DNA from 2 places in the Stenotrophomonas sp. YJH_SMC_131 genome. Region 1 is predicted to be linked to the other one. Evidence: riboswitches for the same ligand, from Rfam matches in the RefSeq annotation. Region 1 holds a riboswitch; the other holds the start of a gene.
What was found. A riboswitch is a leader RNA that binds a small molecule or an ion and turns the genes downstream of it on or off. The one in region 1 is predicted to bind cobalamin.
Positions count from the first base shown of each region.

Region 2: it holds a riboswitch for cobalamin, as region 1 does, so the genes downstream of both, btuB (TonB-dependent vitamin B12 receptor) here and AC5P56_RS18580 (epoxyqueuosine reductase QueH) in region 1, are expected to answer to the same signal.

Region 1 covers NZ_JCAFRJ010000010.1:106,043-121,153, reverse strand. Annotated here, with positions in the region: gene AC5P56_RS18620 (ribonucleotide-diphosphate reductase subunit beta) at 1-1,014, shown strand, start outside; gene AC5P56_RS18615 (LysE family translocator) at 1,138-1,773, opposite strand; gene AC5P56_RS18610 (acyl-CoA thioesterase) at 1,926-2,327, shown strand; gene AC5P56_RS18605 (NAD-dependent protein deacetylase) at 2,384-3,190, shown strand; gene AC5P56_RS18600 (NADH:flavin oxidoreductase/NADH oxidase) at 3,332-4,432, shown strand; gene AC5P56_RS18595 (LysR family transcriptional regulator) at 4,436-5,347, opposite strand; gene purU (formyltetrahydrofolate deformylase) at 5,462-6,313, shown strand; gene pncA (bifunctional nicotinamidase/pyrazinamidase) at 6,366-6,992, opposite strand; gene AC5P56_RS18580 (epoxyqueuosine reductase QueH) at 7,048-7,734, opposite strand; cobalamin riboswitch at 7,896-8,125, opposite strand; gene AC5P56_RS18575 (nicotinate phosphoribosyltransferase) at 8,259-9,668, opposite strand; gene AC5P56_RS18570 (bifunctional nicotinamide-nucleotide adenylyltransferase/Nudix hydroxylase) at 9,733-10,782, opposite strand; gene AC5P56_RS18565 (patatin-like phospholipase family protein) at 10,976-12,868, shown strand; gene AC5P56_RS18560 (helix-turn-helix domain-containing protein) at 13,003-14,397, opposite strand; gene AC5P56_RS18555 (CoA-acylating methylmalonate-semialdehyde dehydrogenase) at 14,486-15,111, shown strand, end outside.
Region 2 covers NZ_JCAFRJ010000003.1:307,244-322,354, reverse strand. Annotated here, with positions in the region: gene dinB (DNA polymerase IV) at 1-502, shown strand, start outside; gene AC5P56_RS08830 (MBL fold metallo-hydrolase) at 753-1,664, opposite strand; gene AC5P56_RS08825 (NAD(P)-dependent oxidoreductase) at 1,756-2,394, opposite strand; gene AC5P56_RS08820 (LysR family transcriptional regulator) at 2,503-3,432, shown strand; gene AC5P56_RS08815 (class I SAM-dependent methyltransferase) at 3,429-4,220, shown strand; gene gph (phosphoglycolate phosphatase) at 4,285-4,953, shown strand; gene btuB (TonB-dependent vitamin B12 receptor) at 5,047-6,888, opposite strand; cobalamin riboswitch at 7,004-7,226, opposite strand; gene AC5P56_RS08800 (histidine phosphatase family protein) at 7,369-7,947, shown strand; gene AC5P56_RS08795 (TfoX/Sxy family protein) at 8,039-8,401, opposite strand; gene AC5P56_RS08790 (GAF domain-containing protein) at 8,398-8,880, opposite strand; gene bioD (dethiobiotin synthase) at 8,949-9,632, shown strand; gene AC5P56_RS08780 (aminotransferase-like domain-containing protein) at 9,708-11,156, opposite strand; gene msrA (peptide-methionine (S)-S-oxide reductase MsrA) at 11,399-12,136, opposite strand; gene AC5P56_RS08770 (cytochrome c biogenesis protein DipZ) at 12,151-13,920, opposite strand; gene msrB (peptide-methionine (R)-S-oxide reductase MsrB) at 13,923-14,495, opposite strand; gene AC5P56_RS08760 (response regulator transcription factor) at 14,640-15,111, shown strand, end outside.

The DNA.
Region 1 (15,111 bases):
GACAAGCCCAAGCAGATGCTGCTCGATCCCGGTTTTGAACTGACCCTGCGCCCGATGCGCTACCCGCAGTTCTATGACATGTACCGGAATGCGATCAAGAACACCTGGACGGTGGAAGAGATCAACTTCCAGATCGACATCACCGACCTGCACAGCAAGATGTCGCCGGGTGAGCGCCACCTGATCCACCGCCTGGTCGCGTTCTTCGCCACCGGCGATTCGATCGTGTCCAACAACCTGGTGCTGAACCTGTACCAGCACTTGAATGCGCCCGAAGCGCGCATGTACCTGTCGCGCCAGCTGTATGAGGAAGCACTGCACGTGCAGTTCTACCTGACCCTGCTGGACAACTACCTGCCGGATCCGGAAGAGCGCGCCAAGGCGTTCTCGGCGGTGGAGAACATCGACTCGATCAAGAAGAAGGCCGATTTCTGCTTCAAGTGGATCGACTCGATCCAGGACCTGACCCGCATCGAGACCCGCGAACAGCGCCGCCAGTTCCTGCTCAACCAGATCTGCTTTGCCGCCTGCATCGAAGGCCTGTTCTTCTTCGCTGCGTTCGCCTACGTGTACTACTTCCGTTCGCGCGGCCTGCTGCCGGGCCTGGCCTCGGGCACCAACTGGGTGTTCCGCGACGAGAGCGCGCACATGGAGTTTGCGTTCGAATCGGTGCGCGTGGTGCGTGAGGAAGAGCCGGACCTGTTCGACGACGAGATGAAGCAGCAGGTCTACGACATGCTGGCCGAAGCCATCGAATGCGAAGTGCAGTTCGCCGAGGACGTGCTGTCCGGTGGCGTGGCCGGCATCTCGACCCGCGACATGCGCCAGTACCTGCAGCACTGCGCCGACCAGCACTTCGCCAAGCTGGGCATGGAAAAGAAGTACAACGTGCGCAACCCGCTGCCGTTCATGGAACTGCAGGACGTGCAGGAGCTGACCAACTTCTTCGAACGCCGCGTCTCGGCCTACCAGGTCGGCGTTCAGGGCGAAGTCGCCTTCGACATGAACTTCTGATCGAACTGGCCAGGCCTGCCGCAACGAAGAACCCCGGCCAATGCCGGGGTTTCTTGTTTCCGTAGCGTCGAGCCATGCTCGACTGCTGCTCGCAAGAAAGTCGAGCATGGCTCGACTCTACAATCAGCGCCGCCCTTCCACCGCCATGCGCACCGCCAGCCCGGCCAGCACCGTGCCCATCAGCCAGCGCTGCACCATCTGCCAAGTGGGGCGCGCGGCCAGGAAGCCGGCGATGCTGCCGGCGGTCAGCGCGATCATGCCGTTCACGCTGACGCTGACCAGGATCTGGGTGGAGCCCAGCACGATCGACTGCATCAGCACGCTGCCTTCGCCGTCCGGGTGCAGGAACTGCGGCAGCAGCGACAGGTACATCACCGCCACCTTCGGGTTCAGCAGATTGGTCAGGAAGCCCATCGTGAACAGCTTGCGCGGGCTGTCCTGCGGCAGGTCGCGCACCGCGAACGGCGAACGGCCGCCGGGCCTGAGCGCCTGCCAGGCCAGGTACAGCAGGTACAGCGCGCCGCCGATGCGCAGCGCGTCGTAGGCGAACGGCACGGTCATCAGCAGGGCGGTGATGCCCAGTGCCGCACACAGCATGTAGAACACAAAGCCCAGCGCCACCCCGCCCAGCGAGATCAGGCCAGCCATCGGCCCCTGGCAGATCGAGCGCGAGATGACGTAGATCATGTTCGGCCCGGGCGTGAGCACCATGGCCAGCGAAACCAGCGCAAAGGCCAGCAGGTCGGAAGTGGCGGGCATGGGCAGTCCTGGCAGTGGGCGTGGCGCAGTGTAACGCCTGCCGCAGGCGCGGCCTGCGCAGGCACCGCTGCCGGGTGACCGTTGCACGTGCATGCCGATGGCCATCACGCCGGTCGCTTAGAATCCGCAGCACCCCACACCGAAGCACCCCCATGACCCCGATCCCCGAGACCGTGCCGCCCACCGAAGTGCGCATGGCTGAAATCGTCTTCCCCAACCACACCAACCACCTGGGCACCCTGTTCGGTGGCCAGGCATTGGCATGGATGGACAAGGCCGCGTTCCTGGCCGCCGCCCGCTATTCGCGCCGCACCGTGGTGACCGCGCGCAGCGACCAGGTCGACTTCAAGCTGCCGATCCGCATCGGCCAGATGGTGGAAACCATCGGCCGCATCGTCGAAGTCGGCCGCAGCTCGATGAAGGTCGAGGTGGAACTGGTCGCCGAAGACCTGCACAGCGGCGAGCGCAAGCTGTGCACCCGCGGCCACTTCGTGATGATCGCGCTGGACGAGGAAGGCCACCCGATCGCGGTGCCGCCGCTGCCGGCCGCCTGAGACCAGCGGCTGAACCGGTGCTTGCGGGGGCGCTGCGGCGCCCCCATCTGGCAGCCATGACCCCGCCACTGACCGACTTCATCGACCGCGCCGAGCGCCTGTTCGTGCTGACCGGCGCGGGTTGCAGCACCGCCTCGGGCATACCCGATTACCGGGACGCCGACGGCCAGTGGAAACGCACGCCGCCGGTGACCTACCAGGCCTTCATGGGCGAGGCGACCACCCGCCAGCGTTACTGGGCGCGCAGCCTGCTGGGCTGGCCGCGCTTCGGCCTGGCCCGGCCCAACGGCACCCACCAGGCCCTGGCCGCCCTGGAAAGCCGCGGCAAGCTGCAGGTGCTGTTGACCCAGAACGTGGACGGCCTGCACCAGCGCGCCGGCAGCCGCAACGTGATCGACCTGCATGGCCGCCTGGATCTGGTGCGCTGCATGGGCTGCGAGCGCCGCAGTGGCCGCGAGGATTTCCAGCAGCGGCTGCTGGACGCCAATCCCGGCTGGGACGCGCTGGAGGCCGGCATCGCCCCCGACGGTGATGCCGACCTGGAGACCGATTTCTCCACATTCGTGGTGCCCGATTGCCCGCACTGCGGCGGCGTGCTGAAGCCGGACGTGGTGTTCTTCGGCGAGAACGTGCCGCGCGAGCGGGTGGCGGCGGTGCACGATCATCTGCAGCAGGCCGATGCGGTGCTGGTGGTGGGCTCGTCACTGATGGTCTATTCCGGCTTCCGCTTCGTGCAGGCGGCGGCGAAGGCAGGATTGCCGGTGGCGGCGCTGAACCGCGGCCGCACCCGTGCCGACGACCTGCTGTTGTTCAAGGATGAGCGGGACTGCGCTGAAGCCTTGTCCGGTTGGGTGGCGGGCTGAGCCGAGCGTCGGCTCGGCTCTACAAGGGGCTGTTCGGCGCTCGGCGGCATGATCGGCTGCGAAACAGCGATCCATCCAGACGGTTGATCCAGAAGCCGCGCAGCGGTGCAATACACACCCCCTACGTCGTTCATCACCCCCTTGAGCCAGCTGTTTTCGCCGATCTCGTTCGGCCCCCTGACCCTGTCCAACCGCATCGTCATCGCGCCGATGTGCCAGTACTCCGCCGAAGACGGCCGCGCCAGCGACTGGCACGCCATGCACCTGGGCAACCTGGCGCAGTCCGGCGCCGGCCTGTTGATCCTGGAAGCCACCGCGGTCGAGCCGCGCGGCCGCATCAGCTGGGCCGACCTGGGCCTGTGGGATGACGGCACCGAGGCCGCGCTGGCACAGGTGCTGGCCAGCGTCCGCCGCTGGTCGCCGATGCCGCTGGGCATCCAGCTGGGCCATGCCGGCCGCAAGGCATCCACCGCCCGCCCGTGGGACGGGGGTGGCCAGTTGCCGGCCGGCGATGCGCGTGGCTGGGCCACCGTGGCGCCGTCGCCGCTGCCGTTCCATGCCGCCGATCCGGCACCGCAGGAACTGGACGAAGCCGGCATCGCCGAGGTCATCGCCGCCTTCGCTGCCAGTGCGGTGCGCGCCGAGCGCCTGGGCTTCGAGCTGATCGAGCTGCATGCCGCGCACGGTTACCTGCTGCACCAGTTCCTGTCGCCGCTGAGCAACCGCCGCACCGATGGTTACGGTGGGTCGCTGCCGAACCGCCTGCGCCTGCTGGTGGAAGTGTTCGACGCGGTACGCGCGGCGGTGTCCGACAAGGTCGCCGTGGGCGTGCGCATTTCCGCCAGCGACTGGGTCGAGGGTGGCTGGGACCTGGTGCAGAGCGAAGCACTGGCCCAGGTGCTGGACGCGCGCGGCTGCAATTTCCTGCATGTCTCCAGTGGCGGCCTGGACGAGCGCCAGAAGATCACCGTCGGCCCCGGTTACCAGGTGCCGTTCGCGGCGGCGATCAAGGCCAAGGTGCGCATGCCGGTGATCGCCGTGGGCATGATCACCGAACCGGAGCAGGCCGAATCGATCCTGCGCCATCGCCACGCCGATGCCGTGGCCCTGGCGCGCGGCATCCTCTACGACCCGCGCTGGCCGTGGCATGCCGCCGCCGCATTGCGCGACAGCGTGGAACCGGCGCCGCAGTACCTGCGCTGCGAGCCGCGCGATGCGCGCGGCGTGTTCAAGGCGCGCTGAGGCTCACACCCGCCAGGCCGGCGCCATGCCGGCCCGCAGGTGCTCGAACAGCGCGCGGATCTTGGCGGTGAAGTCGCGGCGATCGCTGACGCAGAAATAGACCTCCATCGGCTCCGGACGCCACGTGCTGTCGGCGCCGAACACGGCCTGCAGGCGTCCATCGCGCAGGTAGGGCTCGGCCACGAACGCAGCCAATCGCGTGATGCCGGCACCGGCCGCCGCCAGCGACGCCAGCGCATCGATGTCATCGCAGACCATGCTCGGCGGTAGCACGGCGTCCACACGCTGGCCGTCCTTCAGCAGGCCCCAGCGCAACGGCCGGCCATCGGTGGGGAAGCGGTGCAGCAGCCCGCGATGGCTGCCCAGATCCGATGGTTCCTGCGGGGTGCCATGGGCCTTCAGGTAGGCCGGCGAGGCGCAGAACACGAACGGTACGCGTGCCAGCTGCCGTGCGACCACGCCGTCTTCCAGCTGCGCGCCGATGCGGATGCTGGCATCCACCGCCTCTGGACCATGCTGCACGGCGCGGTCGGTCAGCCGCAGTTCCAGCTGCAGCTGCGGGTAGCGTTGCTGCAGTGACGGCAGCAACGGGGCCAGCACGTGGCGGCCGAACGCGCTGCTGCTGGCGATGCGCAGCGGCCCGGCCGGTTCGATATCACCGGAGGTGACCATCGCCTGCGCGCGCGCCAGGTCGGCCTCGATGTGGCGGACCTGCGCCAGGTACAGCGCGCCGGCCTCGCTGAGCGCCAGCTGGCGCGTACTCCGGTTCAGCAGCCGTACGCCCAGATGCGCTTCCAGCCGGTTGATGTTCTGGCCGACTGCGGTGGCGCTGATGCCAAGGATGCGGGCCGCGGCGGCAATGCTGCCGGTCTCTGCGGTGCGGGTGAAGCTGCGGATCAGTTGCAACAGGTTCATGACCGACCAGCTTGCCACGGTGATGGCCAAGTATCGCTTGGGACTGAACCAAGCGGTTCGGTTGCATCGGTGATCATCCGGCTGCTGGACAGGAAGCTGCCCTACACTGTGGCGATGCGCCCCGATTCCATCCTCACCCTGTCCTGCCCCGACCGTACCGGCATCGTCTACCGCGTGTCCGGCCTGCTGTTCGACCACGGCTGCAACATCCTCGACGCCCAGCAGTTCGGCGATGAGGAAAGCGGCCGCTTCTTCCTGCGCGTGCATTTCGACCGTGACGCCGGCCTGCCGCTGGAGACCGTGCACGCCGCGATGGCCACGCTTGCCGAAGGCTTCGGCATGGACTGGCAGCTGCATGATGGCCGCCGCCGTGCACGCCTGCTGGTGCTGGTCAGCAAGCAGGGGCACTGCCTCAACGACCTGCTGTTCCGCGCCCACAGCGGCCAGCTGAAGGTCGACATTGCCGCGGTGGCCTCCAACCACGCCGACTTCGCGCCATTGGCCGCGTCCTACCAGGTACCGTTCCACCACCTGCCGGTAACCGCCGATACGCGTGCGGTGCAGGAGCAGCAGATCATCGACCTGGTCGAGCGCGAGCGCATCGACCTGGTGGTGCTGGCGCGCTACATGCAGATCCTGTCACCCACGCTGTGCCGCGCGCTGGCCGGCCGTGCGATCAACATCCACCACAGCTTCCTGCCCAGCTTCAAGGGCGCGCAGCCGTACCACCAGGCACACGCGCGCGGGGTCAAGATCATCGGCGCCACCGCGCACTACGTCACCGAGGATCTGGACGAAGGACCGATCATCGAACAGGACGTGGCCCGCGTGGATCACGCCATGGCGCCGCGCGAGCTGGTGCGGCTGGGCAGCGATACCGAATCGCTGGTGCTGGCACGCGCCGTGCGCCGCCATGTGGAGCACCGCATCCTGCTCAACGGGCATCGCACGGTGGTGTTCCGGTAACGCGCTGCCCCTTCCGGGTCAGCCGGGCATGGCCCGGCACTACCGTTGTGGGTCAGGCGGTCGCGATTCCCGCCTTGCCCAGCGCCTCGCGCACCATCGCGTCGTTGGCTTCGGTCACCGGCCGGGTCAGCTCCCACAGGAACTTCACCCGGAAGCCGGACTTCACCGCGTCCTGCGCGCTCCACAGCACGCAGTAATCGCGGGCCAGGCCGCATACGTGCACTTCGCGGATGCGGCGTTCGTGCAGCCAGCCGGCCAGGCCGGTGGCCGGGCGCTCGCCATCGGGGCCGTGGTTCTCGCGGAAGGCGCTGTACGAATCCACCCGTTGGCGCGTGCCCTTGCGCAGGATCAGGTCGGCCACGGTCCAGTCCACGCCCGGGTGCAGCGCGGCACCGGCGCTGCCCTGCACGCAGTGGTCCGGCCACAGCGTCTGCGGCTGCGCGTGCAGCAGGATGGTCTCGAAGGGGCGTTGGCCGGGGTGCTGGCTGGCGAACGAGGCATGGTCGGCCGGGTGCCAGTCCTGGGTCGCCACCACGGTGCGGTAGCGGCGCTGCGCCAACAGATCGGCGATCGGTGCCACCAGCGCATCGCCTTGGTCGCAGGCCAAGGCGCCACCGGGCATGAAGTCCGGCTGCAGGTCGATCACCAGCAGGGCGACATCGGCGGGCAGGGCGGTCATGGCAGGTCCGCTACAACAGAAGGGGCGACCAGCGTGGCCGCCCCATGCCTGCACGTCAATCGCCCTGTGGCGTCCCAGCGTCCTGCCCGTAGTACAGCAGGCCGATCCTGATCCGCTCGCGGCCATTCTCGCGGCGATGGCGGTTGGCATCGCGAAGCGAGTACACGCAGCCGCAGTATTCCTGCTGGTAGAACTGCTCGCGCTTGCTGATCTCGATCATGCGGCTGGCGCCGCCGCCTTTGCGCCAGTTGTAGTCCCAGTACTGCAGGCCTTCATAGCGCGACGCCGCACGGATCCCGCAGTCGTTGATCTGCGCCATGTTCTTCCAGCGCGAGATGCCCAGCGACGAACTGATGGTGTCGTAGCCGTGCTCGTGCGCATACAGCGCGGTGCGCTCGAAACGCATGTCGAAGCACATCGTGCAGCGGATACCGCGTTCGGGTTCGTTTTCCATGCCGCGCGCACGGCTGAACCAGTTGTCGGTGTCGTAGTCGCAGTCGATGAAGGGAATGCCGTGCTGCTCGGCGAAGCGGATGTTCTCCTGCTTGCGCAGCTCGTATTCCTTCACCGGGTGGATGTTGGGGTTGTAGAAGAAGATCGCGTAGTCGATCCCGGAGGCGGTGATCGCCTCCATCACTTCGCCGGAACAGGGCGCGCAGCACGAATGCAGCAGCAGGCGCTTGCCGTCGGCGGGCAGGGTCAGGGTGGGGCGTTGGAACTCGGTCATCGTCAGGTACCGCATGGACCGCCGGCAACGGCGGTGGCCCATGCATCAGTGCGTGGGTGAACGGGTCTGGCCGGATACCGTGAACAGGACGCGCGCGGCCACACCGCCTGCACGCGCAGGACGAGGACGGCCCCGGCAACCTCCCCGCGGAGATTCCAGGTCGAGTCAGGGGACGGTCGTGTCCCCCGGCCGGGGCCGGTATTCGGGCTGATGGACACGGGCCGCAGCCCACCTACTACCCGCCGCTTCCCAGGCGCGAGCCCAGTGCTGTTGGCAGGATTCGTTTCCATTCACCGCTGCGGGGCAGCTCCGGAATGGACGCGCGAGGCGCCTTCACCGGATTCCCGTTTAAATCCCTCCCCGCGCCGCAGCGATGGGAGGGATACCTTCGGCGTGTGCAAGGTGGACCTGTTGGTGGCGCCGGTCAAGAGCGCAGGGGTCAGAACCCGCTACGCTGCAACGGGATCCGACCCCAGCGGAAGGAAGGGGTCGGATCCCGCTGCCACGCAGCGGGCTCTGACCCCGGTCGGGATGCACCTTCAATGCCCCACGGCCGCCCGCGTGCGGATGTCGTCCAGCCGCTGGTCGTGCAGCAGGCGGCCGTTCTCCCACACGGTCACCATTGCGTCCTCGAAGCCGTCCGGCAGGGTGTCGTCGCCGTTGGCCGGCAGTGGCACCGTATGCAGGCTGCCATCGTCCAGGCGGCGCAGCAGGCGCATGCGGCCACGCTTGCTGGCCTTGCCGGCGTCGGTGACCGGATCCTTGTAGACGTCAATCCACCCGCCGTCCACCCGCGCCGCCGAGCACTTCAGTGCGAACTTCTGCGTATCGCGGTCCAGCCGCTGCAGCAGCGCACCGCCCATGCCGAAGGCCACGTTGTCGGCGGCGTAGCCGTCGTCGGTGATGCGTTGCAGGATGGTGCGGATGGTATCCGGGTTGATGCCATCGCCCTGGATCACCCGCACGTGGTTGAGCACGCGGTAGCCCTTGCCGTTGAGGCTGTGGCCGAACGCTTCATCCAGCCGGCGCAGGCTTTCGGCCACCACCTCCACCGGGTCCCCCGAGTCCGGGCGGATGACCAGGGTGGCGCCCGAGGCGATCACTTCATCGCGCAGGGTGGTACCCCAGTGCTCGCTGATGGCGCGGTAGATGTCATAGCTGTCCGATACCACCGCCACGATCGCACCGGGCGTGCCGAACTGGCGCAGCATGTTGCGGTAGGCGTCCACCTCGCGCTCGCGGCCCCAACTGGTGATGGTGCTGTGCTCGGCGGCGGGAATCGAATAGCCGGCCATCGGCGCGTGATAGTGCGCGCGCGCCAGGCACAGCGCCGATACGGTATCGGTGCCGAGGAAGTTGACCAGGTGTGCGGCACCGCCCAGCGCGGCCGATTCCAGGCTCGATACACCGCGCGCGCCGAAGTCATGCAGCTTGAACGGCAGCTGCCCCTGCGGGTCGTCGCTGGTCTGCTGCAGGAACGCGGCAATGGTCTGCCGTGCGTGCCAGCTGATGGTGGCCACGGTGACCGGGTACCACACGCGCAGCAGCAGCGTTTCCAGGTACGACGGCACCCAGAACGCTGCCGGATCGGTCGATTCGATGGTCATCAGCGCCTGGTGGGTAGGCACCACGCTGCCCTCGGGCACGGCGCGGATGCGCACCGGCAGGTGGCCGCCAAGCCGGTCGACGATATCGCGCCAGCCGGCCTCGTTGAACGGTTCGCCATGCGCGGCGAACACCGCAGCAGCGTCGTCGATGTCGGCGTGGGTGACCGGCCGTGCCAGCGCGTCCTTGAGGATCGCCTGCAGGCCGAAGAACACCGTGCGATCGTGCAGGCCGCCACGTGATTCGACGTAGAAGAACGTGGCATCGGTACCCGGCGGGTACTGCAGCCAATGGCTGGCCTTGTAGCTGTCGGTGTTGAGGAGAAGATTATCGAGGTAGTGCATGACGGAAGCTCCTTCGCGTCGGGTGGCACCGGCGGTCTATCCGCCAGTGGGAAAGCCGGGCCGGTCAGCCGCGGCCGAGGAAGTACTCCAGGATGTGCAGGTGGTCTTCGAACAGCTGCGGGCCCATGTCCAGTGCTTCACTCACCGGTATCCAGCGTGCCTTGTCGGCATCGTCGCCACCGCGCACCGGCGGCAGCTCGCCGGCCGGAAACTCGAAGTGGAAACCGTGGGTGATGGTGCGGCCACGCTGGCTGCGGTCCGGGTGGTCGAACACCTGCTGGCCCTTCAGCGACCCCTTCAACACCGGCAACGGAATCTTCAGCCGGGTTTCCTCGCGCAGTTCGCGCAGGCAGCTGTCGAGCAGGCTCTGTTCCTGGCCGACGAAGCCGCCGGGCAATGCCCACAGCCCCTTGCCGGGTTCCGAGCGGCGACGCACCAGCAGCACGTGGCCCGAATGCACCACCACCGCATCGGTGGTGACGAAGGTGGGCGCGTAGGGCGCATCCTTCCAGGCGGCCTTGTACTGTTCGATGAAGCGGTACTCGGCCACCAGCTGGCCATACGCAGGCGCACTCTTGCGGAACGCTTCGAGCATGTCGTACACCGGCGCCGGCACATTGCCACGCAGCATCAGCAGCGCGCCGTGGAAGTCGACGTCGCCGGCCTCGAACAGGTAGCGCCGCAGCTCGGTGGCCGACAGGGTGGCGGTGTGCTGCACGTCCACCAGCGGCCACTGCGGGAACTCGCGCAGGTAGTAGCTGGACGCATCCTTGTCCATGCCGATCAGGCCTACCCTGGCATCGGCGGCGGCACCGTCGTTGCGCAGGGCGTCAGCCACCTGGCGCTGCACGTTGGCGATCCACTGTGCTTCGTTGTACAGGTGGTCACGCAGCGGGCGGATCAGCAGACGGTCGGTGTGGCCGTCGAGGGCCACCTGGATCATCACGGCGCGTTCGGCCACGGTCCAGGGATTGCGGAGGCTGCGGGGGGTATCGGCAGAGCCGACCAGGAAGATCAGCTTGCGGGCCCGGCTCAGGGCCAGGCGGGCAACGGCGGCGTGGCCGTTGTGGAAGGGCTCGAATCGCCCGATGAAGACGAGATAGTCGAATTCCATGAGAATCCCTCATGTCGTTGTGGCAGCCGCGGGTCTGTCCCTTGGCTTGCTGCAGATGCTACGCCGATGGCGGGGCGGGTCAAGCCTGCAGCCGTGCTTTCTGCTGAACGGCGCATTGCGTGCGCGGACTGCGCCGTTGTTCTCAGGCCCTGAGAAGCCCCTGCGCCATACTGCAACCCACGCGGCGGACGGCATGCTCGGGGGCAAGACAGTGGCGGACAAGTACTGCGATCTGGTCATGAAAGGCGGCATCACCAGCGGCATCGTGTACCCCAATGCGGTACTGGCGCTGGCCCGCGAGTATCGCTTCAAGAGCATCGGCGGCACTTCAGCCGGCGCCATTGCGGCAGCGGTGGCGGCTGCAGCGGCCTGTGGCGATCGCCGCCAGCAGGCCGGCGAGCAACTGCCCGGCGACGCCGGCTATGGCGGGCTGTCGGCGGTGTCGGCACAGCTGTCGCGGCGCGGCTTCATCTACAGCCTGTTCCAGCCGGCGCGCGGCGCGCGCGCGGCCTATCGGCTGCTGGTGGTGCTGACCGGCAATGCCCGCCTGCCGCACAAACTGCTGTGCCTGGCCGTTGCGGTATTCGAGATCGCGCCGCTGGAAGTGCTGGTGTCGCTGGCGCTGCTGCTCGGCCTGGGCTGGTGGGGCGGTGGCTGGAGCGGCGTGGCCGCCACGCTGCTGCCATCACTGCTGTGCGCCTACGGTGCGGGTGTGGCCGGTGCCGCGCTGCGGGTCGCGCGGGTGGCGCGTCGCAACCTGCTGGGCCTGTGCAGCGGCCTCAGCCGCGATCCACGCAGGCCGGCGCTGACCGAGTGGTTGCATGAATGCCTGCAGCAGCTGTCCGGCAAGCCGCTGGATGCACCGTTGACCTTCGCCGACCTGCACGATGCGCCGCGCTACGCCGGTGAGCCTGACAGCCCGCATGCGATCAGCCTGCAGATGATCACCACCTGCATCTCACACAATGAGCCGCGCACGCTGCCGCTGGGCGGTGCGCAGTTCTGGTTCCTGCGCGAGGAGTTCGAGCAGCTGTTCCCCGCCAGCGTGGTGCAGTGGCTGGTGAGCCAGGCCGGCCCGCCGCTGGAGGTGGAAGGGCGGCAGTACTACCACCTGCCACAGGGCCCGAAGCTGCCGGTGCTGGTGGCCACGCGCATGAGCCTGAGCTTCCCGCTGCTGATCAGCGCGGTGCCGCTGCATGAACCCTCACGCCGCGAACGACGCTGCGAACCGACCGCCCCCGCAGCCGACCAGGAGCACAACGTTGCCGACAGCATGGAAGGGCTGACCAGTGCCGGGCAGACCTGCGGCCCGGTGATCACCGCCTTCCGCATCTGCTGGTTCTCCGATGGCGGCATCAGCAGCAACTTCCCGATCCATCTGTTCGACGCCGCGCTGCCGCGCTGGCCGACCTTCGCCATCAACCTGGTCTATCCACAGCACGCCGAAGCGGTGAGCCGGGGCAGCGGCGGCCGCCAGGCGCTGGAACATGCGGTGTTCCTGCCCACCGAAAACCGCCACGGCTGGCAACGGCATTACCAGTCCATCGCCACGCCACTGGCCGCAGCCGAGCTGGGTCGTTTCCTGTTCGCGGTGGTGGCGACCATGCAGAACTGGCGCGACCTGCTGCAGGCGCGCGCACCGGGCTACCGCGACCGCATCGTGCACGTCAGCCTGCAGGGCGACGAGGGTGGCATGAACCTGGACATGCCGCAGGACGTGCTGACCCGCATCGCCGACAAGGGCAGTCTGGCCGGTGCGCGCTTCTGTTCGTTCTCGTTCGAGAACCACTACTGGATCCGCTGGCGCAACCTGGCCTCGGCCTACCAGCGCTACACGCTGGAAGTGGCGCGCACCGATGATCCGGCGCAGCAGGTGCTGGCCTACCGCGCGGCGTACGCGATGGTCGCCAGCGGTCAGCCGACGCCACCGTCGTACAAGCTGGGCTCGGAAGACAAACGGCTGGCCTCGCAGCAGTTGTGGGGCTTGATGGTCGAGCAGGGCCGCACCTGGGAGGACCTCGGCCCGGACCTTACCGACGGCGCACCGCGTCCGCTGCCGCAGATGAAGGTGACCCCGATCTACTGAGCCGGTCCTGCGGTCGAATCGGGGTCAGATCCGTTTCCGCAGGAAAACGGATCTGACCCCGCAGTGGTTGCTGCTCTTGCCGGCCAGCGGCCGGCGCTACCACGGGTGCAGGGCGCGGCCCTGCCAAACCCGCCCTATCGCCCCGGCAACTGCGCGAACGCGCGCTGCATGCAGTCCTCGCGCGGGCACACCCGGCACCCCGGGCCGATCGATACCGAATTGCCCGGGCTCTGCACATCCAGCCCCAGTGAATACACCAGGCGTTCGGCATGCTGCAGGTCGCAGCCCAGCGCCACCGCGAAGGTCTTGCGCGGTTGGCCATGGCCGACCGGGCCACTGCTGACCTGCCGCGCCAGCCAGAAATGACGGCGGCCATCGGGCATGCGCGCGGTCTGGGTGAGGATGCGCCCGGGTTGGTTGAACGCCTCGTAGACGATCCACAGCGGGCACGATCCACCCACCTGCGAGAAGTGGAAATCGGTGGCCGAATGGCGCTTTGAGACGTTGCCGGCGCGGTCCACGCGGATGAAGAAGAACGGCAGGCCGGGCGCGCTGCGCCGTGCCAGCGTGCTCAGCCGGTGGCAGACCGCTTCGAAGCCGACGCCGAACTGGTGCGCCAGCAGTTCGATGTCGTAGCTGCTGGTTTCGGCTGCACGCAGGAAGCGCATGTACGGCATCACCAGCGCACCGGCGAAATAGTTGGAGAGACCGATCCGCGCCTGCGCGATGCGTGCCTCATCGGTGAACCCGGCGCGCGCCACCACCGCATCGATCTGCGGCAGGTAGCCGTGCAGGGCCAGCTCGGCCGCCATCTGGAACGCCTGCTGTCCGGGCTCCAGGTAATCGGGCAGCCACAGCCGCCGCGCACCGGCATCGTAGTGCCGCTTTTCGCGCCCGGCCTGCAGTGCGGCCACTTCCACCAGCACGCCATGGCGGTCGGCCAGCAGCTGGCGCAGCCGCGGTGCCACATGCCCGGGCGACAGCCCCCATTCGGCGAACAGCTGCTCGGCCAGCTCGTCCAGCTCGGGAATGTGGTTGTGCATGCGGTTGAAGAACTCGCGCACCTGGTCACCGGCGGGCAGGGTGCTGCCGGCGCCGGGCTCGCCCAGCTGGAACTCCAGTGCGGCCGCGTGCTCGCGCAGCGCCAGGTGACGACGGTGCAGGTCCAACAGCGCGCGGCTGACCTGCGGCAGGTTGCCGGCCAGGGCGCGCAGTTCGGTCGCGCTGACCTCGGCCAGGCCCAGGTCGCGCAGGGTTTCGCCCAGCGCCTCCTGCAGGGCGGCGGGCTCATCGTCATCGAACAGCGAGGAAACGTCGCCCAGCACCTCTCCCAGCTTCTTCTGCACCGCCGGTGTCAGTGGGCGCTTGTTGCGCTCGATCTGGTTCAGGTAGCTGGCCGACAGCCCCAGCGCACGCGCCAGATCGGCCTGGCTGTAGCCGCGCTGCTCGCGCAGCCGCAGCAGGCGCAGGCCGAGTTGCCGCTGGGGAGCTGAATAATTCACAGAATTAACAGGAATCGTGGGGCGCATTGGCCAGATTAAGCGGATTCAGCCCGGAAATCGAGCCGGGTGCTGTGAATAATGCCAAGCATCTTTCGCACCCTGTGGGATTGTCGTCATGACTGTTGCAGCGCCCCGTATCCGCATGCTGATCGATGGCCAGTTCGTTGAATCGGCCACTTCCCACTGGCAGGACGTGATCAATCCGGCCACCCAGGACGTGCTGGCCCAGGTGCCGTTCGCCACCACCGGCGAAGTGGACGCCGCCGTCGCCGCCGCCAAGGAAGCCTTCAAGACCTGGCGCAAGACCCCGATCGGCACCCGCGCGCGCATCTTCCTGAAGTACCAGCAGCTGATCCGCGAAAACATGAGTGAGCTGGCCCACATCCTCACCGCCGAACAGGGCAAGACCCTGCCGGACGCCGAAGGTGATGTGTTCCGCGGCCTGGAAGTGGTCGAGCACGCCGCCGCCATCGGCAACCTGCAGCTGGGCGAGCTGGCCAACAACGTGGCCAATGGCGTGGACACCTACACGATCATGCAGCCGCTGGGCGTGTGCGCTGGCATCACCCCGTTCAACTTCCCGGCGATGATTCCGCTGTGGATGTTCCCGATGGCGATTGCAACGGGCAACACCTTCATCCTCAAGCCGTCCGAGCAGGACCCGATGGTCACCATGCGCCTGGTCGAGCTGGCGCTGGAAGCCGGCATTCCCAAGGGCGTGCTGAACGTCGTCCACGGCGG
Region 2 (15,111 bases), on a different contig from region 1:
CATCGTCACCTGCGGCGACCTGCGGCAGTGGTCCCTGGTCGACCTGGAAGAGGCGTTCGGCAGTTTCGGCCGCAGCCTGTACAACCGTGCACGCGGCATCGACGAGCGGGCGGTGGAACCGGACCAGCAGGTACAGTCGATCTCCTCGGAGGACACCTTTGCCGAGGACCTGCTGCTGGAAGACCTGGGCGAGGCGATCGTGCAACTGGCGGAGAAGACCTGGAATGCCACGCGCAAGACCGAACGCGTCGGCCACACCGTGGTGCTGAAGCTGAAGACCGCGCAGTTCCGCATCCTCACCCGCAGTTTCACCCCGGAGCGCCCGCCGGAATCGATGGAAGAACTGCGCGACATCGCACTGGCCCTGCGCGCCCGCGTCGACCTGCCGGCGGAGACGCGTTACCGCCTGGTCGGCGTCGGGCTGGGTGGGTTCCGCGAAAAGGAGGCCGTGGTGCAGGGGGAATTGTTCGAGCACGGACCGAGCGATTCCACATCCCTCTGATCGGCAAAGGCGGGGTCAGAGCCCATTGCGCAGCAACGGGATCCGACCCCAGCAGATTGCCGAGATCTGTCGAAGGCGGGGTGGGTCCGATGGCAGGGGTGTGAGCGGCATGGATGCCGCGACCAAGCCCCCATGGACGGGTTCACGGCGTCCCCTGCCATCGGGCCCACCCCGCCAACCCACAGATATCCAGCTGTTGCCGTTGCATTGAGCAGGTGCAGGGCGCAGCCCTGCAAAACAACCCTTTACCTTAAGGCCACTGCATCTCGCCCTTGGCCACCTTCGCACTCAGCTCCAGCGATGCCACGCCATCCAGCTTCGGGTAGCGCGACTGCATTGCTTTCACCAGCGCCGCACTGTCCCTGGCCTTTGCCGTCTCGGCATCGAACGCGCGGATGTAGTCCGCGGTGAAGCGCAACGCACTGGCATCCAGCGCCGCACCCGGCGCGTAATGCCCCGGCACCACCACCTTCGGCTTCAGTGCCTGCAACCGCTGCAGGGTCTGCAGCCAGTCGGTGTGCGACTTCGGCGTCTGCGTATCGGCCATCCACACGTGCTCGCCGGCGACCACCGGAATGCCACCGACGATCGCGCGCAGCGACGGTACCCACAGCACCGTGCGGTCCGGGGTCGGGCCATCCAGGCCGATCAGCGGCAGGCGCTGGCCTTCCAGCTGCAGTGCATCGCCATCCAGCACCTGCGGCAGCACGATGCGCGCGGGCACGTCGGCACCCATCTTCGGTCCCCAGTAGGCCAGCTTGCCGGCCTGGGTCTGCTGGATGTGGGCGACGGTCTGCGCGGTGGCGACGATGCGTGCCTGCGGGAAGGCGTCCTGCAGGGTGGCCAGGCCGAAGTAGTAGTCCGGATCGCCGTGGCTGATGTAGATCGTGGTCAGCTGCTTGCCGCTGGCGCGGATCAGCTCGACCAGCTTGCGCGCATCGCTGGCACCAAACTGCGCATTGACCAGGATCCCGTCGTGGCGGCCTTCGATCAGCACCGAGGACACCGAGAACATTGCCTGCGGGCCGGGATGGAAGGTCTGCAGGTGCAGCTGGGATTTCGTCGCCGCCGCCGGCGCCGTGGTGGCCGGTGCGGCCAGCAGCGGCGCACTGGTGAAGCTGGCGGCCAGGGCGAGGGGAAGCAGCAGGGCAGCGGTACGCATGGGAATTCCTTGTGTAGAGCCGGGCCAATGCCCGGCTGCATGTTCGCGTAGAGCCGAGCGCGGGCTTGGCTCTACATGGGACGTGCGTGGATCAATACGCTGCGGTGATGATCTGCTTCGGATACGCGTGCGCTTCCAGTTCGGCGACGAACGCCGCGCCATAGTCGGCGTAGCTGATGCGGCTGTGGCCGCTGGTATCGGCCAGGAACGCCTTGGGCTGCACGCGGTACTGGCCGCGCTCTTCACCCGGGCCGATTTCGGCGGCCGGCGAGAAGAAGGTCCAGTCCAGGTCGTCCACTGCCTGCAGGCGGTTGAACGCCTCGCGGTGGGCCAGCGCGTACGGCTTGTAGGCCTCCGGGAAGGTGGGGGTGTCGACCAGCTGCACGCCGGGTGCGACTTCCAGGCTGCCGGCACCGCCAACCACCACCAGGCGCGGCACGCCGGCCTTGCGCGCGGCAGCCGCCAGCTGCGCGGCGACCTCGCCGACGCGGCCGATGTCATCGCCCGGGCGCGGGCCGTAGGCACTGGCGAGCACGTCGTGGCCGGCGATGGCGGCAACCAGCGCGTCCTGGTCATCCAGCGAGGCGATCACCGGATGGGCACCGGCCAGCTCGGCCGGGAGGTCCTGCGCGCTGCGCACGATGACAGTGAGTTCGTGGCCGCGGGCCAGCGCGTGGCGGGCGATCTGGCGGCCGATGTTGCCGGTGGAACCAACGAGGGCGATCTTCATGGCAGGACTCCGTGGGGCGCTGTGGGGTGGGAATGGCGCCACTCTAGGCCGCTGCAGTCGCTCGAAAAACAGCGTATAACGCGCTTGTTTGTTGCATGGATCGAGCATATGGACCGATTGACCGCCATGACCGTGTTCGTCGAGGTGGCCGAGCGCGGCAGCCTGACCGCGGCGGCAGAGGTGCTGGACATGTCGCGGGCGATGGTCAGCCGCTACCTGGCTGAGGTCGAGGGCTGGCTGGGCGCACGCCTGCTGCACCGGACCACGCGCCGGGTCAGTCTGACCGGGCCCGGCGAGGCGGCACTGGCGCGCTTCCGGCAGATGCTGGCGATCGGCGAGGAACTGCAGGGCGAGCTGGCCAGCGATGATCCCGAGCCGCATGGCACGCTGCGGGTGACTGCCAGCGTGTCGTTCGGGCAGAGCCACCTGGCGCGGGCGGTGGCCGGCTTTGTTGCGCGCCATCCGGCGGCACGCATCGAGCTGCTGCTGGTCGACCGCACGGTCAACCTGGTGGAGGAGCGGGTGGACCTGGCCGTGCGCATCGCGCGCCAGATCGATCCCAGCCTGATCGCGCGGCGGCTGGCCACCTGCCGCTCGGTGCTGTGCGCGACGCCGTCCTACCTGCAGGCACGCGGCACGCCGACTGCTCCCGAGCATCTGGCCGCGCACAACTGCCTGACCCACCACTACGTCGGCAAGAGCCTGTGGCAGCTGCACCGGGACGGCCGTTCGCTGTCGGTGGCGGTGGGCGGCAACATCAGCGCCAACGAGGCCTCGCTGCTGCTGGAGGCGGTGCGGGCCGGTGCCGGTATCGCCATGCTGCCGACCTACCAGGTGGCGCCGCTGCTGCGTACCGGCGAGCTGATCGAACTGCTGCCCGAATTCAGCCTGGACGAACTCGGCATTCATGCCGTGTACGCGTCACGGCGACAGCAGCCCGCTATCATGCGGCGATTCCTGGACTACCTGGCCGAGTGTTTCGCCAGCCCGGCCTTCCAGGATCTGGATTGGCGCCCACCGGGCAAGGAGAACACATGAACCATGGACAGGCCTTGATCGACCACAACCGTGCTGCCTGGGACCGCCAGGCCAGCGAAGTGCGCGAATGGTCGCGCCCGGTGGAAAGTTCAACCATTGCCGCCGCGCGCGAAGGCCGCTGGCAGGTGCATCTGACCCCACGCGCGCTGCCATTGGACTGGCTGGGCGATGTGCGTGGCCGCCGCATCCTGTGCCTGGCCTCGGGCGGGGGCCAGCAGGCACCGGTGCTGGCCGCTGCGGGCGCCGACGTCACCGTGTTCGATCTCTCCGACGGGCAGCTGGAACAGGACCGCAGCGTGGCGGCGCGCGATGGCCTGCAGCTGCGCACGGTGCAGGGCGACATGCGCGACCTGCACGTATTCGCCAACGACAGCTTCGACGTGGTGTTCCATCCGATCTCCAACCTGTACGTACCCGACGTGCGCCCGGTGTGGACCGAATGCCGCCGCGTGCTGGCGCGCGACGGCATGTTGATGGCCAGCTTCTACAACCCGGTGCTGTTCGTCGGCGCGCGCGATCCGCAGCTCGATGCGCAGGGCCTGATCCGGCCGCAGTACGCCATTCCCTATTCGGACCTGGAAGACCTGCCCGCCGCAGAACGTGAGGCGAAACTCGGCCGCGGCGATGCGCTGACCTTTGGCCACAGCCTGACCGAACTGATCGGCGGGCAGCTGGATGCGGGGTTCGTCATCGATCGCTTCATGGAAGACTGGCAGCCGCAGCCGCGCTTCCTGATCGACCGCTACCTGCCCACGTTCCTGGCCACCCGCGCACGCCGGATCGGTTGAGGCGGATCGGCGCAGAAACCAGCGGCGTACAATGGGCGGCCCCACGTCGTGCAGGTGCCGTCCCTTGTCGTATCCCTATCCGCTGGTCGTGTTCGACCTAGATGGCACGCTGGTCGACAGCGCAGCTGATATCGCCGAAGCACTGAACCGCACGCTGGAAGACATCGGCATGGCACGCGTGCCGGAAGCCACGGTTCTGGGCTGGATCGGCGACGGTGTGCGCCGCCTGGTCGAGCAGGCCGTGCATGCCGCGGGTCGCGAGGTCGACCTGGCCGAAGTGATGCCGGTGTTCATGGTGCACTACCGTGAGTGCCTGCTGCGCAGCCCGCGCCTGTTCGATGGCGTGGCCGAAGCGCTGATGCAGCTGCGTGCACGCGCTGTTCCGCTGGCGATCTGCACCAACAAGCCCGAAGCGCTGGTGCCGCCACTGCTGCAGCACCTGGGCATTGGTGATGCGTTCGCGCTGGTACTGGGCGGCGATTCGCTGCCGCAGCGCAAGCCCAGCGGTGAGCCGCTGCGGCACATCGCTGCGCATTTCGGGCTGGCGGTGGATGCCTGCCTGATGGTGGGTGATTCGTTGACCGACTACCGCGCCGCCGAAGAGGCGGGCATGCCGATCGCACTGGTGCGTTACGGTTATCCGCGTGGCCTGGACCTGGCCACCGCACAGGCGGTGGCGGTGATTGACGACCTGCGTGAGTTGCCGGGGTTGGCCGCGGGCGTTCGGGTGTAGAGCCGAGCCCACGCTCGGCTGCTTCATTGCGTGAGCCGAGCATGGGCTCGGCTCTACAGTAGATCGGTGCCGGGCGATGCCCGGCGCGCGCCTTCATTTCGGCTGGTAACGCACGCTCAGCTGGTACTCGCGGCCGGGCTGGTTGAACCACGCCACCGTCTCGTAGCGGCGGTCGAACACGTTGGCGGCACGTGCCAGCAGCGACCACGCCGGCGTCAGCGCGTACTCGGCGCGCAGGTCCAGCGTGCCGTAGCCACCGACCTTCACCGCGTTGGCGGCATCGTCATAGCGCTTGCCTGCACCCTGCACGGTCAGGCCGGCGCGGAAATCGCCGAAGCGGCGGTCGACGTCCAGGCGCGCGGTCTGCTGTGCACGGCGCGGCAGCCAGTTGTCGAACTGGGTGCTGCCATGGGTGCGGTTGCGCGGGTCGGTGTAGCTCAGCTGCGCGTTGAGGTCGAAGCCGGCCAGCAGCACGCCACCGGTCAGTTCGGCGCCACGGATGCGCGCCTTCTCCACCTGCTGCATTTTCATCGTGGACGCATCGTAGGTGATCAGGTCATCGATGCGGGTCTCGTACACGTCCAGGCCCCAATGCCAGCCCTGGCCCTGCTGCGAAACACCGAGGTTGGCGCTCTTGGACTTCTCCGGCTTCAACGTCGGCACGCCGCTCCACGGGTCGTACAGGTCGCTGAAGGTCGGTGCCTTGAAGGCGGTGCCGTAGCTGGCATTGACGCGCAGGCCGTGGTCCAGCTGCATTGCCCAGCCGAGACTGCCGGTGGCGTGGTTGCCGAACTGCTGGTTGTCGTCGTTGCGTGCGCTGGCCTGCAGCTGATGGCGGCCGAAGCGGCCCTGGTACTGCACGAACACGCCGGTGTTGCGACGGCTGTCGACGAGGTAGCCCGCGCTGCTGCCGTCCAGGTTGTCTTCGCTCCAGTCCACGCCGGTGCTCAGCAGCTGGCTTCCGGTCAAGGTGAAGTCACCCTGCAGCGAGGCGCTGTCGCGGTGGGTCTGCGCGCTGCCGCGTGCGCCGAAGTCGCCGAAGTTGTCCGATTCGTTGTCGCTGCGGCCGACGTTGGCGGTGAACGCCAGGCGCCCGGACGGGGTGTAGCGCACCTTGCCGGCCAGCACCTGCTGGCGGGTTTCCGAGTAGTTGTAATAGCCGTCGTAGTGGTTCTTGCCGTCGGCGCGCAGCGCACTGCCTTCCACATTCCACTGGTCGTTGAAGGTGTAGCCGCCACGCAGGCTCTTGGACAGGTTGCGGTAGCCGTCGCGGTCGGGTTCGTCGGCGAAGCAGCCGGTGAACAGCGTCGCCGAGCCACGGCAGGCATCGACGCCATCGGAATGCTGGTAGGCGATGTCGGCGCCGAACCAGCCGCGTTCGGTGCCACCTCCGATGCCGCCGCTGGCTTCGCGCAGGCCGTTGCTGCCACCACCGAGCTGGAAGTGCGGAGCAAAATCGCCCTGGTTGCGGCGGGTGAAGATCTGGATCACGCCACCGATGGCGTCGGCGCCGTACAGGCTGGACTGCGGGCCGCGCACGATTTCCACGCGTTCGATCTGCGCCAGCGGCAGGTCCTGGTACATGGCCAGGCCGAGGTCGGCACTGTTGATGCGCACGCCATCGACCAGCACCACGGTGTGGCCCGAGTTGGTGCCGCGCAGGAACAGCGAGCTCTGCTTGCCGAGCCCGCCGGCATTGGTCAGGTTGATGCCGGCGCGGCCGCGCAGCAGTTCCTGCAACGAGGTGGCCTGACTGGATTCGATCTGCGCGCGGTCGATCACCTGGGCTGGTGCGATGCTGTCCTGCAGGGCGATCGGGGTGCGGGTGGCGGTGACCAGGATCTGGTCGAGCGCGGTGGTGTCATCGGCGGCCTGGGCCAGCGCGGGCAGGGCGGCCAGCACGGCCAGGGACAGCATTCGGGACTGCAGCTTCATGGGGGACTCCAGGTGCCACGCACGCCCGCGTGGCGAAGGGGAGGAGCCGCGAAGGCAGGCATGCGCCGACGCCGCAGCGCAGGCTGCGGTCATCCAGCGCCATGCCCACCGCACCGCGACCTGAGGCTTCCGGGCCGGTCTCCGGGCTTGCCGCCGGGTGGCGCGAGGCCACCGTCCAGGCGCCTTCCCATGCCTGCGGCACAGTGGCGTTGTTGCCTGGAACTGACGTGCTTACCGTTGCGGGGGCAGCGCCGGCCTGGCGTGGATTCACGCGTCACCGGCTTCCCGTTTCAACCTGCCGGCCGTGGCCGCAGGTCACCTGGAAGTGCGCGCAGTCTACGGCATCGCAGGCGGCCCGTAGCGTCGAGCGTACCCGACTGCCTTTGCTGTGCCCTTAGAATGGTCCCTCGATCCCGTGGTGCCGTTGCCGATGTCCGCCCGTTTTCCGCTGTTCCCGCGTTGCCTGTACAGGACGCACGCATGATCCTCGACCTGGTCCGCCATGCCGGCAACGGTCGCGATGAGTTCCTCGATGGCCGCAGCGATCCACCGCAGCTGGCCCGCCTGCCGCAGGAACTGGTCGACGCCTACGCTGCGCAGCCCTGGGAACGGGTGATCAGTTCGCCGCGGCTGCGCTCGCTGCACACGGCGATGGCCCTGGCCACCCCGCGCGGGCTGGACGTGGAAGCGGAGGAGGAATGGGAAGAGCTGGATTTCGGCGATTGGGACGGGCAGTCGCTGTTCGACCTGCCGGAGGATGCACTGGCGGCCTTCCATGCCGATCCGCATGCATTCCCACCGCCCAACGGTGAAAGCTGGGGCCACTTCGAGCGGCGTATCGCGCGCGCGCTGGATCGACTGCTCGATGATGACGACCCGGTGCCAACGCTGGTGGTCAGCCATGGCGGCCCGCTGCGCATGGTGCTGTCGCAGGTCTGCGGCCTGCCGATGTCGCTGTGCTGGGCACTGCGCATCGACCACGGCACGCGCCTGCGGGTACGGCTGGAACGTGGCGAAGCCGGGCTGGCAGGCGAGCTGCTGGAACTGCAGCAGCCGTAACCCATCGGTAGTGCCGGCCGCTGGCCGGCAGTCTCAGGAATGTTGAAAAGACCACGCAGTTGCCGGCCAGCGGCCGGCACTACCGGTGCGGTCAATCCTCGTCCGCATCCTCGGTCACGCTGTCTTCCGCGTCATCGTCGGCATCGAAGCGCTGCTCATGCACCGGACCCGACGCCGGGCCGGCCGCCTTCAGCGGATGCGCGGCGATGCGTGCTTCGTAATCCTGCACCAGCGCCTCACGCTGCGGCTCGCTCAGTTCCTGCCAGTGGCAGTCCAGCAGCGCGCCTTCCAGCGAGTACAGCAGGTTCAGGCTGGGCTTGAAGCCGGCGCGCTTGACCTTGACGAAGGCGCCGACTGCGCCGGTCGCAACCAGGTCCTCGCGGCTGCGCAGGCCGACCTGGCGCAGCCACGCTGCACTCTTGGGGCCGATGTTGCGCAGCTTCGGTGCGCTCATCCCAGCGCCTCGACGAACACGCGGGCGATGGCTTCCAGGCCGGCCTGGTCATCGGCATCGAAGCGGCCGATCTTCGGGCTGTCGATGTCGAACACGCCGATCAGTTCATCGCCGCGCAGCAGCGGCACCACCAGTTCCGAACGCGAGGCCGAATCGCAGGCGATATGGCCGGGGAAGGCATCGACGTCGTCCACGCGCTGGGTCACGCGCTGGCTGGCGGCGGCACCGCACACGCCCTTGTCCAGCGGGATGCGCACGCAGGCCGGCAGGCCCTGGAACGGGCCGACCACCAGCTCCGTGCCGTCGTACAGGTAGAAACCCACCCAGTTCAGGTCGGGCAGGGCGTGGTAGACCAGTGCGGAGAGGTTGGCCGCGTTGGCGATGCGGTCGGACTCGGCGTAGACCAGGCCACGGGCCTGTTCCAGCAGCTGGGCGTATTGTTCCGGCTTGCTGCCGGTAAGCGAGGCATTGGCGAACATGCCCGCAGTCTAGCAAGCGCGCCGGGCCGGCGATAATGCACGCTCTGTTGCCCTGTTGGAGCCCATCGATGCCGTTGCCCGCTACGCTGCCGCCCGCCCTGTTCATTACCGGCACCGATACGGAGATCGGCAAGACCGCGGCCAGCACCGCGCTGCTGCAGGCGCTGCGCCGGCGCGGCCTGCGCGCGGTGGGCATGAAACCGGTGGCCAGCGGCAGCGAAGACCTGGGGCAGGGCCTGCGCAACGAAGACGCGCTGGCGCTGCAGGCGGCCAGCTGGCCGGTGCCGGACTATGCCGATCTGAACCCGTATGCGCTGCGGCAGCCGCTGGCACCGGAGCTGGCCGCTGCCGAGGACGGCGTGCGGGTGGAACTGGCGCCGATCGTGGCTGCGTTCGCGCGACTGCGCGCACAGGCCGACATCGTGGTGGTGGAAGGCGTCGGTGGGTGGCTGGCGCCGGTCTCGGCCACGCTGGACCAGCTGGACCTGGTGCGAGCACTGCAGTTGCCGGTGCTGCTGGTGGTGGGCATGCGGCTGGGCTGCGTCAACCATGCGCGGCTGACTGCGCAGTCGCTGCAGGCCAGCGGCGTGCAGTGCCTGGGCTGGATCGGCAACCACATCGACCCGGCGATGCAGCGCCAGGATGAGAACATCGCCACGTTGCAGCAGCGCCTGCCGATGCCGTGCTGGGGACGGCTGCCGCATCTGCCGGGTGCGGATGGCGAAGCGCTGAGCGCGCACCTGCTCGAGTGATCCTGGGTAGTGCCGACCGCTGGCCGGCAACCGCATCCACCCGGTGATCCCGATGTTGCCGGCCAGCGGCCGGCACTACCGTGCTGCGGCCGCCAGCTCCCGTGCGATCGCGCCCAGTCGTTCCACCGCGCCGATGAAGCGCGCATCCAGGGTCTGGCAGCACGACAGCCGCAGGCAGTGGCGGTATCGCGCGCCACGTGAATAGACCTGGCCGGGCATGAACACGATGTCCTCCTGCAGCGCTCGCTCGAACAGCTCGCGCGTATCCACGCCCGGCAGTTCCAGCCACAGCAGGAATCCGCCCTGCGGTTCGGTGGCGCGGGTGCCGGCCGGGAAGTGCTCGGCCACCAGCTGGCGCAGCCGTCCCACCTGTTCGCGGTACAGCCGGCGCATGCGATGCAGGTGGTGCTCGTAGCTGCCCGCTTCCAGATACGCCGCGACCGCGTCACCGAGCAGCTGCGGCTCGCCGCCGGTGGACTGGAATTTCAGCAGCGCGATGCGCTCGGCGAAGCGGCCGCCATCCAGCCAGCCGATGCGGTAATCCGGCGCCAGTGTCTTGGAGAAACCTCCGACCACCATCACCCAGCCGTCGCGATCGAAGGCCTTCAGCAGGGGCGCCGGCGGTTCGCAGAACTGCAGCTCGGCGTACACCGCGTCCTCGATCAGCGGCAGCTGCCGTGCGTTGACCAGCTCGGCCAGGCGCTGCTTGGCGGCGGTCGGCATGGTGCAGCCGAGCGGGTTGTGCACGGTCGGCATCACCACCAGTGCGGCCAGCGGTGTGTGCTGCAGCAGCGCGTCCAGCGCATCCACATCCAGTCCGTGCTGCGGATGGGTGGGCAGCTCGATGGCCTGCAGGCCGAGGTTGGCCAGCAACGGATACAGGTTGAAGTAGGACGGTGCCTCGATGCCGACCGCATCACCGGGCTGGGTGACCGCGCGCAGCGCCAGCTGCAGGCCCTCCATCGCACCATGGGTCAGCAGCAGGCGTTCGCTGTGGGTGTGCAGCCCCATGCGCGGGCCACGCCGCACGATCTGCGCCAGCAGCCGTGGCGAGCCGTTGGGGCGCGCGTAGGTCTCCACCGTCTGCTGGCCGTGGCGCAGCACCTGTGCGGTATGCCGGGCCAGCTGCGCGCCCGGATAGAACTGGCGCCCGCGCGGACCGGCAAAGGCCAGGTCGATCACACCGGGGCGGCGCTGTGCTTCCAGCACGCGGGCCATCAGCACCTGCTGCAGTGGTGCGGTGGGTGCGGACGGGGTATCACGCAGCGAACGCTCTGGCACCGACAAGCGCGGCGCCACCTCGAAGCCGGCTTTGGGCCGCGGAATGACCAGGCCGGCGTCCTCCAGCTGGCGATAGGCGGCAATCACCGTGTTCAGGCTGAGCCTGCGCTGCAGGGCCATCTGCCGCAGCGAAGGCAGGCGGCTGCCAACCGGAAGGCGTCCGCCGTGGATGGCCTCGGCCAGCTCGTCGGACAGCCGTTGGTAGCGGGGTGGGATCATCGCGCTCTGGTCATCTGTATCCATCGAATTTCCCACCATCTGGTGCTGTACCCATGATGATGGCGAGCCTAGCATGTCGTTGTCGGCCGGGCCTGATCGGGGCACGGCCGATACTTCCCAAACGCACGGCTGGATGGCCGTGCGTCTTTTTCTGTGTGTAGAGCCGAGCCCATGCTCGGCTGCACTTCCGCCAACAGCAGCCGAGCGTGGGCTCGGCTCTACAGAGAGCACCGCCGAGCGTCGGTCAGCCCAAGGGGGAATGCCGGCTACCGCATCGGCACCAGCACCGCCTCGCGCCGGTACAGCGCCGGGAACTGCCTGCCCAGCGCGGCCAGCTTCGGTGCGTCGTAGTAGCGGATGTAGGCCGCCTGCGGGTAGTTGGTCATGTAGTTCTGGTGGTAGCTCTCGGCCGGGTAGAAGCGCTGGCCGCTGACCAGCTGGGTGACGATCGGCGCGCGGTAGCTGCCGGCCTGGCCGAGCTGGGCGATGTAGGCGCGGCTGGCAGCCTGCTGGCGTGCGTCGTCACTGAAGATCGCCGAGCGGTATTGGCTGCCGTGGTCCGGCCCCTGCCGATTGAGCTGGGTCGGGTCGTGCACCACCGAGAAGAACACCTGCATCAGCTGCCCGTAGCTGACCTGGCGCGGGTCGTAGTCGATCTTCACTGCTTCGGCATGCCCGGTCTGGCCACCGCTGACGCGCTCATAACGCGCATTGGCCGCACTGCCACCGATGTAGCCGGACACGGCATTGCTCACGCCCTTGACGTGCTGGAACACGCCCTGCACGCCCCAGAAGCATCCACCGGCGAACACCACGCTGGCGTGGGGGGCGTCATCGCGGAACGCCGCATCGCCGGTGGGGGCCGGCAGTGCCTGGATCTGCGCGCTGGCTTCGATCGGCGCCGCAATCGCGCCGTGGTCAACCAGCAGCACACCGGCGATCAAGGCCGTGGCCACCAGGCCGGCCACACCGGCGGCGATGCCCTGTTCAAAGGAGAGTTTCATCATGTCCTCCCGGTTCAACCGAAGGTGAAGGCATAGGCCTGCACGCCCGCATCGAGGAACTCGATCTCGAAGCGATGCGGGCCAACTGCGCCGCGCTGGCGGATCAGCTGGTACAGGCGGTGCTCGTCGACGACGCCACTGCCATCGGCACCAACATCACTGCCGGCATCGGTGGCGGGCAGCGCTTTGCCGTCCAGCCAGACGCGGAAGCGCACCGGCCTGCCGTCCTCGCTCGGTGCCAGCACCAGGTGCAGGTCGCGCGCATGGAACTGGAAGGCGATGCGGCCGCCGGCCTGCTGCAGCTGTGCGGCCTCATCGGTGACGGTCCAGCGCCCGGACAGCCCCCACTGGTTCAACGCCAGGGTGGCCGGCAGCGTGTAGTCGAACGCGGCGTCGCTGCGCTGCCCGCCGGGCGAGGCGAACTGCTCGGCGCGGGCGTGGCCCAGGTAGGTTTCCGGCGAACGCAGGTTGCCCATGTCGGCCTGCACGGCCACGCCCTTCAGGCCGGCGGCAGCGGGATCGGCCGGCGGCGGCAGATTGGTCTGCCCGGCTTCGGTCAGCAGGCGACGGATCATCTGTTCCGAGCGCGCATAGTTGCCCTCGCCGAACTGGTGGCCGCGGATGTTGCCCTGCGCGTCGACGAAGTACTGCGCCGGCCAGTAGCGGTTGTTGAAGGCGCGCCAGATCGTGTACTGGTTGTCGAGCGCCACCGGGTACTCGACCTTCAGCTGCTGCACCGCTTTCATCACGTTGCGTGGGTCACGCTCGAAGGCGAACTCCGGCGTGTGCACGCCGACCACCACCAGGCCGTGGTCGCGGTAGCGTCGCTCCCATTCGTGCACGAACGGCATCGCGCGCAGGCAGTTGATGCAGGAATAGGTCCAGAAATCGACCAGAACCACCTTGCCGCGCAGCTGCTGTGCACTCAGGGGCGGGCTGTTGAGCCAGCCAGTGGCACCGTCCAGCGCGGGCAGCGTGCCTTCCACCGGCAGCGCTGCATCGGCACCGGCATTGGCGCCGGCCATCATCATCATCGGCGGTGCCGCCGGCTGCGCGCCGGGCACTGCATCCAGCAGGCGTTGCTCGATACGCGCGGTGCTGACCGTGGACAAGCGGGTCAGCAGGCCGGTATCCCAGCCGAGGCCGATCGCCACGACGGCCAGCAGCGCGGCCACACCCAGCACCTTGCGAAGTACATCGCCGAGGCCGAGCCGCGCCTGCATCGCGCGGAACACCCGGCCGCCGATCCACACCGCCAGCGCCAATGCGGTGATCGCACCCAGTGCGTAGGCCAGCAGCAGCGCAGTGGTACCGACGCTGGCGCCATGCAGGGCGGCGCCGGTCAGCACCAGACCGAGGATCGGCCCGGCACACGGTGCCCACAGCAGGCCAGTGGCGATGCCGATCAGCAGCGAGGTCCACGCGCCGCCGTGCCCCGCGGCATCCGCCGCATCGGCGCGCGCACTCAGGCGGGCACCCACGCGCTGGAACGGCGCCAGCAGGTGGTCGGCCAGTCGTGGCCAGAGCAGGGCGACCGCGAACAACGCCATCAGCAGCAGGGCGACCCAGCGTCCGACCTGGTTGGCCTGTGCCACCCATTGGCTGCCCACCGCGGCCAGGCTGGCGACCACGGTGAAGGTGAGCGCCATGCCCAGCAGCAGCGGCAGCGTGCTGCGCAGGAACGGGCGATCGGCACGCGCGAACACGAACGGCAGCACCGGCAGGATGCAGGGACTGAGCAGGGTCAGCGCGCCCCCCAGATAGGCAAGCAGCAACAGCAGCATCGTCAGGCTCCGGAAGCAGGGGAAGAACCGACCGGCACCCGCCAGCCGTCGGCAGTGCCATCCGTGGCGCCGGGAACGAACACCATCGCCGCACCGTTCATGCAGTAGCGCAGCCCGGTGGGGCGTGGCCCATCGTTGAACACATGGCCGAGATGGCCGCCGCAGCGGCGGCAATGCACCTCCACCCGCAGCATCCCGAAGGTGACGTCGCGGTCTTCGCCGATGGCGTTGTGCAGCGGCGCCCAGAAGCTGGGCCAGCCGGTACCGCTCTCGAACTTGGTGGACGAGGAGAACAGCGGCAGTGCGCACCCGGCGCAGGCGAAGGTGCCCTGCCGGTGTTCCTTGTTGAGCGGGCTGCTCCAGGGGCGCTCGGTGGCCTGCTGGCGCAGCACCGCGTACTGCGCCGGCGTCAGTCGCTGGCGCCACTCGGCATCGCTGTGCATGACCTCGAACTGTCGCGACGGGCGCGCTTCGGCGGCGGCCGGGGCGGCGCGGCTGCAGGCCCCCAGGCCGAACAGGCCGGCGGCGGTGGCGACACCGCCCAGGCCCAGCAGATGGCGGCGGGAGAGGGACATGGCGGACTCCGGGAAGGGGCGACGGGGCCATGCTGCGCCCGCCCGGGTCAACGAATCCTCACGCAGGATTCAATTTTTCGTGAGGTATCGGCGGCCGTCCCGCGCCACAATGCAGCCAGCCTCCCCACTGGCCCCGAGCTGCCGATGTCGACCAAACGCGTGCTGATCGTTGAAGACGATGCCCACATCGCCGACCTGCTGCGCATGCACCTGGGTGATGAGGGCTACGACGTCGCCCATGCCGCCAGCGGCGATGCCGGCCTGCGCCTGCTCGAGCAGGACGGCCCGTGGGATGCGCTGGTGCTGGACGTGATGCTGCCCGGCGTGGACGGGCTGCAGGTGTGCCAGCGCGCACGCGCGATGGCGCGGTATGTCCCGATCATCATCATCAGCGCGCGCGGCAGTGAAACGCAGCGCATCGTCGGCCTGGAACTGGGCGCGGACGATTACCTGGCAAAACCCTTTTCGATGCCGGAACTGGTGGCACGGGTACGTGCGCTGCTGCGCCGCGCCGAGGCGATGGCGCAGAGCGCGCGCATCGATGCCGGCGCGATCGAGCTGGGTGGGCTGCAGCTCGATCCGGTCGCGCGCACCGCTTCGGTGGATGGCAACACGC